DNA from 3 places in the Saccharobesus litoralis genome. Region 2 is predicted to be linked to each of the others. Evidence: predicted binding sites of a transcription regulator. Region 2 holds the regulator's gene; each other region holds the start of a gene.

Region 1 (5,485 bases), 2.3 Mb from region 2:
CGCTTCTAATAATGTCATGGTGGATAGCACTACTTGTTTACCTACCGCCGCTAGCTGTTGGGCGACATCAAGCCAATCTTTGTATTTAAGTTCACGACGTTTGCTACAAACACTTTCGCCTAAATAAATAATGTCAGCCGGGCTTTGCGCGGCTTGTTGATAAAAGTCTTCGATTGTTGTTTTTGGCCAATAATATTGAATGGCGCCAAGGGAATATTGCATAGGTTTTTCTCCATCTAATTATTGCCAATTTCTGTGATAAGCGCCCAGCGTGGTTTGGCTGCCTTCCGATAACTGGGCTAACTTGGTATTCCAGCTTTGCTCGACTTCAAAATCACTCGGGTTTTGCAAACAGGCGTCTATCGCTTGGCGCCATACTTGGGTGACTTGGGCAACATAAGCTGGGCTGCGTTGTCGCCCTTCGATTTTGACTGCGCTAATGCCGGTGTTAATTAGCTCCGGCAATAATTGCAAGGTGTTAAGACTGGTTGGTTCTTCAAGCGCATGGTAGGTATGGCTGCCAACATCGAACCTGCCTTTGCATAGGGTGGGGTAGCCAGCGTTTTCATCCGGCGCATAACGGTCGATCATCACGTCGTTAAGAAGAGATTCTAAATATCGCCCGTCTTCTTGCCATCTTACATATTTGGCGGGGGAACATGCACCAGCTGTATTGGGGCTTTCGCCAGTCATATAGCTAGATAAATAACAGCGTCCTTCTGCCATAATACACAAGCTGCCATAAGCAAAGACTTCAAGCTCCACCTTGGTTGTGCGCGCCAGCTGTTTTACTTGATGTATCGACAATACGCGCGGCAATACCGCGCGCTTAATACCAAAGTTATTTTGATAAAACTGAATACCTTGTGCTGTGGTTGCCGACGCTTGCACCGATAAGTGCAACTCGATATCAGGATAGCGATTGGCTGCATAATCTAACACACCTATGTCAGCTAGTATCAGCACATTGGCGCCGATATCGACGGCATGATCAACCGCGTATTGCCAGCGCTTAAACTGGCCTGGGTGAGCAAAAGTGTTAATGGCAATATGTAACAGTTTATTTTGCTGTTGGATTAATTGGGCGGCTTGGCCGATGGTTTTATTGTCAAAATTTAAGCCGGAAAAATGTCTGGCGTTGGTGTCGTCTTTTAAGCCGATATAGATAGCATCAGCACCCTGCTTTAAGGCTGATTTTACCGCTGGCAGGCTACCAGCGGGGCTCAATAATTGCATAATTGATCCACATCATGATGAAGGAATGAATCGCAGTATAAAAGCCTAGAAGCAGGGTTTCGTTGATTTAGATTAAAGGTGCGGGCTATTAGCTTCTTATACTGATTTACAAATTTTTAACCCATAAGACTCACATGACCCAATTATTTTCTCAGTTAAACCGTCTAGCACCCGCTAATGTTGTAGTACCTAAACTCCTCGCTTTTAGTCAGCAAATATTGCCACAACGTTTAATGGATAGCGTGTTGGCTGAGATGTTTAACCAAGTCTTTGCTGAACCATTAAACAATGGAGAGTTAAATTTTTTGCAAGGCAAATGGCTAGGCTTAAAAATGCTCGATATTCCATTGCATGTGCAGATCTCTGTTACACCATCAGCCAATAAGCGAAAAGATCAGAAAGCCAAGATCACCTGTCGGCGACCAGGTACGGCTAATGCTAGAGACAGTAAAGAGGCTGACGTCACCATTAGTGGTCAACATAAAGCCTTTGTCTTAATGGCAGCGCAACAGTGTGATCCCGATACCTTATTTTTTCGACGCCAATTGCAGATCACGGGTGATACAGATTTTGGCTTGGCTTTGAAAAACTTCTTAGATGCGTTTGATCGCGATGTGTTAGCCAAACCATTAAATCAATTTATCGACTTTTATGCTGAGCTGCATGTGTCGCAAGGGGTAAGTCATGTTTAATTACTTAACACCACAAGTGGTATTGCAAGAAGTGCCAGGTGAAGTGTCGTTATTGTTCACTATCACCGGCTGCGCACTAAAGTGCGAAGGTTGCCATAGCCCAGAGATCCACGACCCCAATTATGGTCAACCATTAACAGAAGCAGATTACATTAAATGGTTAGATAAGTACCAAGCCTTGATCAGTTGTGTGGTGTTTTTTGGCGGTGAGTGGCAAAGTGATCAACTCATTATTTGCTTGAGTATTGCTAAAAAGCGTGGGCTTAAGACGTGTTTGTATACAGGTAAAGATAAGTTGAGCAAACCTATATTGGCTCAATTAGATTATGTTAAATATGGACGGTGGCAGCCCAAATTGGGAGGCCTAGACAAAGCCACCACTAACCAAAGGTTTGTTAACGTACACACGGGAGAGCTGCTCAATGCCAAGTTTCAAACACACTAGGCAGTAAACACAATTTCTTTGATTTAAACCAACAAAAATAGGCTTGTAAAGTATTTATAAAAACGGCTTGATTTGCGTCAATTGAGATCTCTTCTCAACTGGAATTAATACTATATGTGGTGCTTAATACTGCTCCAAGACACAAGATATAGTGTCACCGGTTGCTCGACGAATTACTTAATTGCAGATAGGAACAAGAATAAAATGCAGCACTTATCCGATAGCCTAGTTCAACATAAAGTCCAATTTATAGATAACTATATTCATGCCAGTAACGCCGCCGATGGCTCGAAATATGATGCCAATGCCAACGTCAGTTGTAAGAACTTAGCGACGTTAGAAAATGAGTTAAACAAGGACATTAATATAGCGGTTAATCGCCAGTTATTAACCGCAAAAATTCGCGAACTTTTCGGTGACGAGCTAGCCCAGCAGTACTTGGCGGACTTAGATTCTCATCTGTTATATTGCCATGATGAAAGTTCATTAAAACCGTATTGCGTAAGCCTAACCTTGTATCCTTTGTTATTAGATGGCCTAGTTAAACTTGGTGGTGAATCTAAAGCGCCTCAACATCTGGAATCATTTTGTGGGGCTTTTATCAATCTAGTGTTTGCGGTTAGCGCCCAGTTTGCTGGTGCAGTCGCGACGGTTGAGTTTTTGTGCTACTTCGATTATTTCGCCCGCAAAGACTATGGTGACGATTACTTAACAACCCATAAAACTACCATTGAAGCGCATTTACAGCATGTGGTGTATAGCTTAAATCAACCAGCGGCGGCACGCGGTTATCAATCTGTATTTTGGAATATCAGTATTTTCTCGCGAGAGTTTGGTCAAGCCATGTTCGAGAACTTTGTGTTTCCTGAGGCCGCGACATCTGATGATCCACAGTTACATCAACCAAACTGGGATAGCATAGATCGCTTACAGTGCTTCTTTATGAACTGGTTTAACGAAGAACGCAATAAAGCATTATTGACCTATCCTGTAGTCACTGCGGCTATGCTTACTAATGATGGTGAGCCGTCTGATCTCGATTTCGCCAATTTCTGCGCTCAACAAAACGCTAACGGCAATAGCTTCTTTGTGTATATGTCGGATAACCCAGATTCATTAGCTTCCTGCTGCCGCTTACGTAATGAAATTAATGACAATACCTTCTCTTATACCTTGGGTGCTGGTGGAGTCGCGACGGGTTCGATTAATGTCATGACCCTAAATATTAATCGTTTAGTGCAAGAGGGCGGAGACTTACAAAAACAAGTCGACAATATTCATAAGTACCAAGTGGCTTATCGCAAAATTTTAGAAGACTATCAAGACAATGGCTTAATGCCAGTATATGACGCAGGTTTTATTCATCTCGATAAGCAGTTTTTGACCATAGGCATCAACGGCATGGTCGAAGCGGCAGAGTCGCAAGGGCTAAGAGCCGGTAACAATCCAGACTATGTTGAGTTTGTTACCAACCAACTTAAAGTGATCTTTGATGCCAACCGCGCAGCGAGTAAAGAATGGGGCTATAAGTTTAATACCGAGTTTGTACCGGCCGAAAACCTTGGAGTCAAAAACGCTAAATGGGATCGACAACAAGGTTTAGAAGTAACCCGCGATTGCTATAACTCGTACTTTTATGCGGTCGAAGATAACGACGTAAACCTACTCGATAAGTTTATTTTGCATGGTAAAGCGTTAAATCAATTTTTAGATGGCGGCTCGGCGCTACACTTAAATTTGGAAGAATATCCAGATCAAGAACAATACCTAAAGTTGTATAGAATTGCTGCGAAAACCGGCTGCAACTATTGGACAACCAACGTCAAGATCACCTTATGTAATGACTGTGGCTATATTGATAAACATACCCGTCATAGCTGCCAGCAATGCGGCTCAACCAAGATAGACTGGGCGACGCGTATTATTGGCTACTTGAAAAAAGTATCCAGCTTTAGCTCACCACGCCAAACCGAACACGGCTTACGTCATTATCATAAACAACCGAGAAAAGTGGCTTAGGTAAAGAGCATTTTTTCAGTAGGAAGGTAATAAAGACCTTCACCCTGAGCGTAGTTCGTCGAGCTCACCATAAACCAAGGCAGTCGAAGGGAAAGAGTTGTTTTATAACACTTTCCCTTCGACTGTTGCTTGACCAAGACCAGTGTTGTAATCGCCAAAAAATAAATAGGTAAACCCAATGATCGCAATTCAATTAAACGGTCAATCCCAACAAGTAACCAAGCCTGATCTTGCAGCTTTGATTGCACAATTGCCCAATAACAAGGGCTTAGCCGTCGCGGTTAACTTTGAAGTGATCCCGCAAAATATGTGGCCCGAATTTACCTTACAAGCCGGCGATAAAGTCGACGTATTTCAAGCGATTGCGGGAGGTTAAGCCAAATTATGCTACTTAAAATAGGCGATGTTGAATTTAACTCGCGTTTATTAATGGGTACTGGCAAATTTGCAAGCACAGAGCTAATGCGTTTGGCCATTAGGGCGTCCGAAACCGAAATGGCGACATTGGCGCTAAAACGGGTAGATGTTGGGCGAGTTGGTATTGATCCAGTGACTAACGGCCAAGATGATATTTTAACCTCACTGCAAGATACAGGTGTGCGTTTACTGCCAAATACCTCTGGCGCAACCAATGCTAAAGAAGCTATTTATGCTGCGCATTTGGCACATGAGGCCTTTGGTACCCGCTGGGTAAAATTAGAGATCCATCCCGATCCGCGCTATTTAATGCCAGATCCGCTTGAAACCTTAAAAGCCGCACAAGTCCTATGCGAGCAAGGTTTTACCGTACTGCCCTATGTTCATGCTGATCCGGTATTGTGTAAGCAATTGGAAGAAGCCGGTTGCGCGGTAGTTATGCCGCTAGCCGCACCGATTGGCTCTAATCAAGGTCTGCAAACCGCAGCATTTTTACGCATTATTATTGAGCAAGCTAATGTCCCAGTCATAGTCGATGCCGGACTCGGCACGCCATCGCATGCTGCACAAGCAATGGAAATGGGCGCCGATGCCATATTGGTCAATACCGCTATTTCGGTCGCACATGATCCTGTCGCCATGGCTAAAGCATTTGCCTATGCCGTACGAGCCGGAC
Region 2 (5,485 bases):
CTCAGTGAAATATTTTTCGCTATTAACCAAATTGGCTACTCCCCTTACCCATTTAAATTGAGTGAGCAAGAGCAACGCTTTAAAAAGGTAAACAGCGGCTTTTTAAAACGCGTCGCGGTGGCAGGTTTATTTACCATGCAAACCATGATGTTGGCGTTTGCCTTGTATTCAGGTGTCATAGAAATTGAGTACGAAAGGTTTTTTCGCTGGATAAGTTTATTGCTTACCATTCCTATTGTGACTTATAGCGCCTACCCTATTATGCACTCTGCTATAAGAGCCCTGCTAAACAAAACAGTTAACATGGATGTGCCAGTCACCTTGGCAATTATGGGAACGTTTTTAGCTTCCACTTGGGCAACGGTTCAAGAAACAGGCGAAGTCTATTTTGAATCTGTATCTATGTTTACTCTATTGCTGTTACTCGGACGCTACCTTGAGCATAACGTCAAATCAAAAGCGGCAACGGTCACCGCAAATATGTTAAAGCTCATGCCATTAGCGGCAGAATTAAAACAACAAGACGGCTCATTTGTTGAAACCTCAGCACGTCAATTATCAGCAGGACAAATTATTCGCGTCAAAGAAGGATTAACTGTCCCAGCTGATGGACAACTAGTTAGCTCGCAATGTCATTGTGACGAGTCAATATTAACCGGTGAAAGCGAACCCGTCGCTAAAAAACAAGGTGATTTGTTATTAGCTGGCAGTATCGTTACCGCTCAAACCATCGAAATACAAGTGCAGGCATCCGGCAATGCGACGACAATAGCACAAATGGCCAATGCAGATAGTGAACTCAGTTCTGGCTCTAGCTTTGTCAATATGGCCGACAAGTTATCGCGCTACTTTGTTAGCGGCGTACTGATTATCTCCGCTGCAACTTTTGTCGTTTGGCACTACGTATTAGGTGAAAATGGCTTTTGGCCCATGATTGCAGTGCTAGTGGCAACCTGCCCTTGTGCCTTGTCCCTTGCCATGCCAACCGCCATGACAGCGGCTGCAACTGCATTAAAACGTAAAGGCGTTCTTATTAACCGAACGGAGGCGCTTGAAGCCATAAAAAAACTCGACGTGTTAGCCTTTGATAAAACCGGTACGTTAACTCAAGGTAAACTTTCAATTGAAAAAGTCATCACTAATACACAACTCGCTGAACAATTTAGTGAGCAACAAATATTACAATGGGTAGCCGCAATTGAAAGCCATTCGTCTCACCCTATCGCTAGCGCATTTAAACATATCGAATTTCAGCAGATTGCGACCGAAATCAATGTCGACAATGGACTTGGCTTATCAGGTATTGTTTCGGGTAACTTAATTAAAGTGGGATCTAAAGATTACTTCTCACTCGATAACAATCACCCTTGGTGTGATGCAAGATTATTGGTCAGTGTTAACGAGCAACTCATTGCGGCTATCTATTTGGCTGATCCACTGCGAGAAGACGCATTATCCATGGCCAAAGATCTACCTTGCCAAAAGTTAATTTTAAGTGGTGATACAAAAACGTCAGTGGCATCTGCGGCCAATCACCTACAATGTGACTATTTTGCTGAATTAAAACCAATAGACAAAGTGAGTCAATTACATCAAATTCAGCAACAAAACAAATTAGTGGGTATGGTTGGCGACGGTATAAATGACGCTTTGGTGCTATCTGCTGCCGACATCAGCATTGCAGTGGCCAACGCCACCGATCTAAGTAAACAAAAATCAGATATTATTTTAATGAGTCACCAGCTTAACAAAATTAACTGGATATTTACGGTATCAAACAAGCTTAACACTATTATCAAGCAAAACTTATGCTGGGCATTAGGCTATAATTCGCTAGTATTGCCATTAGCTTGTATGAACATACTATCACCTTACGTTGCAGTATTTGGTATGTCATTAAGTTCACTACTGGTTGTTATCAACTCGACTCGGCTTTTAAAATTATGAACGTAGTTTACGTACTCATCCCCCTTGCTATTGTTATTGTATTAATTGCTATAGGTGTGTTTTTTTGGGCGGTTAAATCCGAACAATTTGATGACCTAGACAGACAAGCCTATAACATTCTTTTTGATGATGAAAATAAGCCAAATAAGCCCGCAACCGCCAATGATGTAGTCGATGGCTCGGTTAAAGAACAAACACCAACGGATCACCAAAAATCGTCCAAGCAAGAAAGTGATTTGTCATAAGCAGTATGCTAACTGAACTCATCAGCGCATTTACCATTGGTTTTTTGGCATCATCACATTGCCTTGCCATGTGTGGCGGGATCAGCGCAGCTATTGGCCATGATAAAAATTGTGTTGCCATCGCCGCTTATCATTTAGGCAGAATAACCACCTATACGTTAATTGGCGCATTGGTAGGTTTGGCTAGCCAAACCTTGCTAAGTGAGATTAAGCCCGCTCTAATTGTGGTCAAAGTGCTAGCAGGTAGCTTAATTATATTAATGGGCTTATACGTTGCTCGCCTTAGTTTACTCATTAACTACTTTGAAAAACTATTCACGCCGCTTTGGCAACTAATTCAACCCCATGCAGCTAAAACCTTAAAGCAAAAATCCATTAGCCAACGCTTTGTGGCCGGTGCGCTTTGGGGTTGGCTGCCTTGTGGATTAGTCTACTCAACTGTCGCATGGGCCATGAGCAGCACTAGCCTTTACCAAGGCGCATTAATCATGCTTTGCTTTGGAATTGGTACATTACCTTCAATGCTAACAACCTCCTTTATGTCTCAGCAGGTTGTGCAATTATTAAAACATAATCAGGTAAAGTTAGTGGCTGGACTATCTTTATGCGCTTATGGAATATACACAATATTCGTAGGGGTATTGCAACTTTAGGATATTGTCGTAGACTGTACGATTAATAAGGTCGCTAAGGTTATCTCAATGGAAAATTCAGGATTTTCATGTGCAGTTAGTTGTAATAACTGCAGTATCAGCTCTCTTTGTTTACCCGTGTCTTTAAATAAAACAGATATGGATAAGCTTGATGAAATCATTCATCGCAAGCGCCCATTCCAAAAAGCGGAAAAACTATTTGAAGCCGGTAAACCATTCAAATCTTTGTATGCCGTGCGTTCTGGCTCGTTTAAATCTTATACTATTTCGAGCCAAGGTGATGAACAAATAACCGCCTTTCATTTACCCGGTGATATTATTGGCTTTGATGCCATCCATAATAAAATTCACCCTAGTTTTGCTGTCTCATTAGAAACCTCATTAGTGTGTGAGATCCCGTTTGACACACTTGATAACTTATCAGCTAATATGCCGCAACTGCGCCAGCAAGTGATGAAATTAATGAGTAATGAAATCACCTCAGATCAAGAGCTGGTGTTATTATTAAACCGCAAAACCGCCGAGCAAAAATTGGCAGCGTTTATCAGTAGCTTATCCTATCGATTTGAGCAACGCGGATTTTCACCAAACGAATTCCGGTTAACCATGACCCGCGCTGATATTGGTAACTTCTTAGGTTTAACTGTCGAAACTATCAGCCGCTTACTCAGCCGCTATCAAAAAGAAAATTTAATTAGCGTTAACGGAAAATTTATCAGTATTGTCGACCATAAAGGCTTAGATGAATTATCAGGCAGCCGTAACAACATACTCTGCTAATTTTGCAAAACAAATTGAATTGATAAAAAGCCAGGTTTGACCTGGCTTTTTGTTTTTAGCCTTCGCTGACCACCAATATCTTAACGTTGATTAACCAAAACGCCTGTTTGCTCTGTATCAACTAAATTCCCGCTGTTTTGCCAATATTGAACTAAAATTATTGTTAAGCACTCACAAAGCGGGATCCCTACCATGGAAAAATTTAATCGAATTTTAGCCGTCATTGACCCAACTCAAACAGAACAGAAAGCATTAAATCGAGCGATAGAGTTGGCCTCCAAAACAGGGGCAAGTGTCACGGCCATAATGACCATATTCGACTTTTCATATGAAATGACGACTATGTTGTCTAGCGAAGAGCGCCAATTAATGCAAAGCGCTGTTATCGATGACCGCAGTAATTGGCTAGAAGGTATTTTAGATAAAAAAGCGGATCAAGCAAGCCAACTACATGCAAGAGTGTTGTGGCATAACCGACCTTATCAAGCCATATTAGAGACGGTTTTAAAAGATAATTATGATCTGGTTATTAAAGCGACTCACGAACATGATGTACTAAAATCAGTCATTTTCACTCCTACTGACTGGCACTTGTTACGTAAATGTCCAGTCCCACTGTTGTTAGTTAAAGAACATGCTTGGCCTGAAAACAGTAAAATAATAGCGGCGGTCAATGTTAGTAGCGATGAAGCTGAACACAGGTCACTCAATAAAAAAATTATAGAACAAGCCAAATCGGCCGCTCGCGTTTTGCATTCAGATGCCATACTCGTCAATTGCTACCCTGGTACGCCTGTCAGCTTAGCGGTTGAAATCCCTGAGTTTGATCCATCGAGTTATATCGAATCGATACGACAACACCATCTTGATGCTATGCAAACCTACGCTGACCAATATCAAGTTAAACCAGAGCATTGTGTAGTAGAAGAAGGATTAGCTGAAGAAGTGGTGCCCAAGTTATCGACCGAGATGGATGCCGAACTTGTTGTTCTGGGGACAATTGGCCGTACAGGACTATCAGCTGCGATTATAGGTAATACCGCAGAACATATGTTAGATGCCATCAACTGTGACGTACTGGCATTAAAGCCGGAAGGCTATGTTTGTCCAATTAAACTCAATACTTAACTTGATTGCATTAATTGTCAGGTATAACACCATGCAAGGATGCGACTCACTTTATTGCCCTGCGCCATATCAATAACGCGTACCTGTTTTGCCTTAACCTGCTGCAAGCGCTTTTGTAAGGGTTTGATATTTTCTTTTTTAGAAATTAAACAGGTAAACCATTGAATATTCTCTGCGTAAGCTTGGCTTTCAGTAATCATTTGACTGACAAACGCAATTTCGCCACCTTTACACCATAATTCAGCTTGCTGACCACCGAAGTTAAACTGAGATTTGGCCGGCGTTTTACCTGTCAAATTTTTAATTTTACGTTGATTGCCTTTAAATGCCTCAGCCAAGGATTTATGAAATGGCGGGTTACACATACTAAAAGCAAATTGCTCACCTTTTTTAATCACGCCAGTAAAGATATGATCTGCTTGCTTTTGCTGTCTAACCTCGATTTTTTTACCTATTGGCGGATTAGACTTAACTATCATTTGCGCGGTTTTTACTGAAATCGGATCAATATCCGTCCCGACAAATTGCCAATTATATTCGCCAACCCCAATAATTGGATAAACGCAGCTCGCTCCGGTTCCTATATCCAAGCCCTTAATCTGACGATCTTGGCTAGCTCCATTTAGCAGATCAGCAATATAGTGAATATAATCCGCTCGCCCAGGAATAGCTGGACAAAGATAATGCTCAGGAATATCCCAAAATTCAATTTGATAGTGGGCTTTTAACAAC
Region 3 (5,485 bases), 700 kb from region 2:
TTATCAACAGGTACCCCTGATAATTTAGACGTATATTCGGCTGTGTAAGTACTAACAAACTCGGCATATTGCTTAAAATTGATCGGAGTAGATGAACCTGCCGTTTTATTGTTATTTTTCGCTTTGCGCTCTAACGGATGCTCAGGGCGTAAACCATAGCCAATATCCGTTTGCCCTTTAACAAACTTAGTGTGCTTATTAACAAAGTCTTTGTTTACCTTGTCATTTTGAATAATGTAATTAGCAATATAGTTAAGAATGGCTAAGTCAGTTTGGGGGGTAAAAATCATGCCGTTATCGGCTAAATCAAAGCTACGGTGTTCAAAAGTAGAAAGAACATGAACCTTGACATGCGGAGCGCTTAAACGACGATCGGTAATACGAGTCCATAAAATAGGATGCATTTCTGCCATGTTTGAACCCCACAGCACCATGGCATCTGTTGCTTCAATGTCGTCATAGCAACCCATAGGTTCATCGATACCAAAGGTACGCATAAAACCACCAACAGCTGATGCCATACAATGACGAGCATTGGGATCAATATTATTTGATAAAAAACCCGCCTTATACAATTTAGCGGCGGCATAGCCCTCCATCACTGTCCATTGACCTGAACCAAACATGCCGATGGCTGTTGGGCCAGAATCACGTAAGGCTTTTTTGGCTTTTTGTTCCATAATGTCAAAAGCTTCTTGCCAACTGACGGGTTCAAAATCACCATTTTTGTCAAATTTACCGTTTTTCTTACGTAATAATGGCGTGGTTAAACGGTCTTTACCGTACATAATTTTAGATAAAAAGTAGCCTTTAACGCAGTTTAAGCCTTTATTAACCGGTGATTTGATATCACCATGAGTGGCTACAACTTTACCGTCCATAACACCTACGTTTACGCTACAGCCCGTTCCACAAAAACGACAAGGGGCTTTATCCCATTTTAGTTTGGTAAATTCACTACTTGTAATTAAGTTACTGGCTTTTGCGGGTACCGCGACACCGGCAACGCCCGCCGCGGCAGCTACCGCATTGGCTTTGATAAATTCTCGGCGATTGATAGTCATATTATTCCCCAGTGAAATTAAACTTGTTCTGTTAAAAATTGGTGGTATACCGGCGCCAAAGTCAAAATGGCGCTATCTTGTTTGATGTCATCAATGGTTTTACCAATGCGATTTTGACTATCAGCTTCAATCGTAAAAACAATTTTGCCTTCATCACTTACCGCGTGAATTTCGCTGCCGGCTTGGCTTAAAATGCTGTTTTGCACCTTTTGAATTTGTGCCGGTATCGCCTGAGCAACAAAACTGGCTACGTGGTACTCGGGCTGGCTCGCTTCTTGTACTGCGGACATAGCTCATTTACTCCGTGGTAGAGGGTTGAGTTAGATTAAAGTCGATTGATTGCTGCGGGCACGACTCAATACAAGCGCCGCATTGACTGCAATCGGTCAGGTTTATTTCAGGTTTAGGAATAGCTGAATCGATATAACGAAAGTGAATGGCCCTGGAATCACACGCGTCTCGACAGCTTTGACAATAAATATCATGACTGGCAAAGCATTTATCGTTGATTTGAATATTGGCAGACCAGGGTTTTTGGCTCTTGTCATCAACAAACATGGCCTTGCTGCAAACGGCAACGCATTTTTGACAAAATGTACACTCTGCAGTTGAAAAATCAGCTTGTGGCCAGCCTTGTTTATCACGCTTTAAAAGCTGAGTTTCACACGCTGCAATACAATCACCACATTGATCACATAAATTGAAAAATGTTTGCTCATCTTTCAACCAAGGTAAACGCATGGCTGGCTGCCAATGACGCTTACCGGTTAAAAATCCGCGACGGCTACGATTAATCATGCGGGTTAGACCTTGCCATTCCTAAAATAGTCATCCACCAGACTTATGCGCCTGGAGGACCAAATAACAGTTGGCTAATCCACACCATAAACCCATAGCCACCAACAATAATGATGGACAAAATGGGGGCGAGAAAAATAGTCAAAAACAGAAAGGTATTTCTTTCTCGGCTCTTCAACTCTGAAGTTTGTTCTTGGTTCATAGATCACCTATCTAGCTTCTTTGCTGGTGATCAAATTAACAACTCTTAAAAAAGGAACTTTGCGTGAGATCAATTTTTGGCCAGCGACTTGAATAGAGTCAGCGTTAAGCTCAATTGATCTGATCTACATCAAGTTTTACCGCGTATCGTCGATAGCAAACTAGGCTTAGACGTTTTCACATAAAGACGTTTAGACGTCTAGACGTAAAAACTTGCAAATTAATTTAAAATGAATACACTGTGCGCACTTTGTCGATGGCTAAAAAACCATCGAAATAACCGACTTATCCAGTCAACTACTTGTTAGTTTGCTAAAGACTGCTAAACCAAGAGGATAAAGCCATGGCTAAACATCTATTTACTTCAGAATCAGTTTCTGAAGGCCATCCGGATAAAATTGCTGATCAGATCTCTGATGCCGTATTAGACGCCATCTTAGAGCAAGACCCAAAGGCTCGTGTTGCTTGTGAAACTTATGTTAAAACCGGCATGGTCATGGTAGGTGGTGAAGTAACCACTTCTGCATGGGTAGACATTGAAGAACTCACCCGTAAAACCGTGCGCGAAATTGGTTACGTTCATTCCGACATGGGCTTTGATGCTGACTCTTGTGCCATTCTAAACACCATTGGTAAGCAATCACCTGATATTAATCAAGGTGTTGACCGTTCTCGTCCAGAAGACCAAGGTGCCGGCGACCAAGGTTTAATGTTTGGTTATGCATCGAACGAAACTGACGTGTTAATGCCTGCTCCTATTACTTACTCTCACCGTTTGGTTAAACGCCAAGCAGAAGTACGTAAAAACGGTACTCTTCCTTGGTTGCGCCCTGACGCTAAATCACAAGTTACCTTTGCTTATGAAAATGGCGTAATCACAGGTATTGATGCGGTAGTTTTATCAACCCAGCACTGTGACAGTATTTCTACACCTGACTTACGCGAAGCCGTAATGGAAGAAATCATCAAGCCTGTGTTACCAGCAGAATGGTTAAATGCTGAAACCCAATTCCATATTAACCCGACCGGCCGTTTTGTTATTGGTGGTCCTATGGGTGACTGCGGATTAACTGGCCGTAAAATCATTGTAGATACTTATGGCGGTATGGCACGTCACGGCGGTGGCGCTTTCTCTGGTAAAGATCCATCTAAAGTTGACCGCTCTGCAGCTTATGCGGGACGCTACGTAGCCAAAAATATTGTTGCGGCAGGTTTAGCTGACCGTTGTGAAATTCAAGTGTCTTACGCGATTGGCGTTGCAGAACCAACCTCGATCAGTGTTGAAACATTCGGTACTGGTAAAATTGCCGAAGACAAGTTAACGGATATCGTGCGCGCTAATTTCGATTTACGCCCGTATGGTATTTTAACCATGTTAGATTTAGAGCGTCCTATCTACCAAGCTACTGCTGCTTACGGTCATTTTGGTCGCGAAGAATTTCCATGGGAAAAAACCGACAAAGTTGATGCATTAAAAGCAGCTGCTGGTCTGTAATAGGCTCAAATTTAGCTTTAGTAAATGTTAGTTAGCCTAACAAATTGATTAGGCTAACATTTTAAACTTAACAACTACCCCTACCTCATAACCCAAGCGCCTCTCGTTCAATTGAGCAAAGTACCACTCCCTCATTGCCACTATGGCTTTCTACTTTAGCTACTAATTTGAGACTCCATCAATTCACGTTTTCATTCTAACTTGGATTAAAATAGGATCCACACCCAGAGGACGTGGTTTTAATTTTTAATAAAATCTTATTCGTAAACATTTAAAGACAGTTTAAACACTTTAAAATACGTTTAAATACATTAATCGCAGTGTAATTGTTGACGAACTAGTTATTGTTGCGGTAAATTTAGATCAAAGTTAATTTCTACTCTGTAGCAAGAACTGATATTAATAACTGTCATTTAAGCGCAATTAAACTACGCTTAAATGTACTAAGAGTATATTCAATAATATTTATGCCGCTCAAATAAATTGCAGGGCTGATATATAAAGTTATATACTCTCGCGCCGATAGCCTATAATAGGTGAGGTAATCTAAATTCGTAAAGCTTACGTATAAATAAGTTATACGAATGTATTTTAAGGAGATTGTTATGAAAAATATATATTTAAACAAAGCCATTAATGGGACTGCTCTAAGTCCTTCTATTGACGAAGGCTATTTAGACACTCCTTTACAAGATGGATATCTTGACTAATATCCATTCACACTTAAGTACTAAGCCTCCTGTTGGAGGCTTTTTGGTTTTTGGGATACTGCGAGTAACACAATGGAAGATCATTACACAATATCGGATACCATTAATTCCATCATTAAACGCGAAGCAAACTTTTTCAACTACACATCAATAGCAATAAGTTTATTAATAGCTACTTTTGCATGTGGTGCGAATGGGCATTCTGAAGGGTTCTATGCTGATAATAAATTGATATTTTGGATAGCTTCTTATTTATTCTTCTTTATAGGAGTGTTTGTTCCTCTTAATAAAGCAAAATTTTTACCTTATGGTAAACGTTTTTTTTGGGGTGGTTTTGGTGTTCTAGGGTTAGCACTTTTATTCTTAGTAGTAGCTATTTGGCAAAGTGCAATCCCTCAAGGTGGTGCATCAAAAATGAATTCAGAGGCAATAGACCTGCTTGGTTATACATCAGCAGGTGCTCTTGTGATATTAGGGTGGTTCGTCCAGCATCAATTGACTAGGCAACACAACAAGACCAATCACTCTCTAAATGTGTTATTGCAAATGCGCGTTTCGGAAGAATTTCAAGAGCAAACTCGCTTAGCCAATAGGTATTATCCTAGTAGAAGCCATACAACAATAAGCAAGGAAGACGTCGAAACATATCACTCAAGTAATACAGTCTTAAGCAATACCGACTTAACTGATACACAAAAAAAAATTCAAAGTATATCTGCTCACTCTTACTTACTTAACTACTATGAATTTCTAGCTTATGGCATAAAATCAGGTGTATTGGATGAGGAGTTGTTGTTTCAAACAATTGGGGCTGTTGTTATTGGTCACTACCAAAGAGCTGAGCAAATAGTTTCCTATGCTAGAAACAAATCAAAGAAAACTTTTTCAAATCTCGTTGAACTGGAAGAACGATGGAAAGAACGCCGAGACTTTGATTGCCTTCAGCTTGATAAAAAACAAAAAAACAAAAGGGGCTAGTAGCCAATATTGTTCAGGCTTGAGGGGGAATTACTTCTATCGTCAATTATACACTAATTAAATGAGTCAAAGGACAGCCAAATAGTGTAATTCATAGCTAACTAAAATTTTATAGATTGTGCTCAGAAATCGGTATTTTTACCCAAACTTCCACCTAAAAAAGATAATATTGATGCAGGTCGAATCGGGTAGTATGAGAGACAAAATATAAGCGGTGTGCGACATCGAGCCACCGCTTA

What was found. The regulator FNR, encoded in region 2, switches genes on or off when oxygen is low (the NO sensors DNR and NnrR bind a similar motif). The targets are predictions, from matches to a motif close to TTGATCTAGATCAA.
Region 1: nrdD (anaerobic ribonucleoside-triphosphate reductase) is a predicted target of FNR. The motif match lies at 2,441-2,454, and genes of this name have one in related genera.
Region 3: napE (periplasmic nitrate reductase, NapE protein) is a predicted target of FNR. The motif match lies at 2,184-2,197, and genes of this name have one in related genera.

What each region holds. Positions count from the first base shown of each region.
Region 1 covers NZ_CP026604.1:1,336,959-1,342,443, reverse strand. Annotated here, with positions in the region: gene C2869_RS04695 (U32 family peptidase) at 1-222, opposite strand, end outside; gene ubiU (ubiquinone anaerobic biosynthesis protein UbiU) at 241-1,236, opposite strand; gene ubiT (ubiquinone anaerobic biosynthesis accessory factor UbiT) at 1,371-1,928, shown strand; gene nrdG (anaerobic ribonucleoside-triphosphate reductase activating protein) at 1,921-2,373, shown strand; gene nrdD (anaerobic ribonucleoside-triphosphate reductase) at 2,578-4,392, shown strand; gene thiS (sulfur carrier protein ThiS) at 4,571-4,768, shown strand; gene C2869_RS04665 (thiazole synthase) at 4,777-5,485, shown strand, end outside.
Region 2 covers NZ_CP026604.1:3,678,054-3,683,538, reverse strand. Annotated here, with positions in the region: gene C2869_RS13175 (heavy metal translocating P-type ATPase) at 1-1,947, shown strand, start outside; gene ccoS (cbb3-type cytochrome oxidase assembly protein CcoS) at 1,944-2,192, shown strand; gene C2869_RS13165 (sulfite exporter TauE/SafE family protein) at 2,198-2,845, shown strand; gene fnr (fumarate/nitrate reduction transcriptional regulator Fnr) at 2,894-3,625, shown strand; gene uspE (universal stress protein UspE) at 3,818-4,753, shown strand; gene rlmF (23S rRNA (adenine(1618)-N(6))-methyltransferase RlmF) at 4,771-5,485, opposite strand, start outside.
Region 3 covers NZ_CP026604.1:2,982,630-2,988,114, reverse strand. Annotated here, with positions in the region: gene napA (nitrate reductase catalytic subunit NapA) at 1-1,064, opposite strand, end outside; gene C2869_RS10685 (chaperone NapD) at 1,082-1,354, opposite strand; gene napF (ferredoxin-type protein NapF) at 1,362-1,862, opposite strand; gene napE (periplasmic nitrate reductase, NapE protein) at 1,906-2,064, opposite strand; gene metK (methionine adenosyltransferase) at 2,407-3,558, shown strand; gene C2869_RS10665 (DUF4760 domain-containing protein) at 4,341-5,246, shown strand.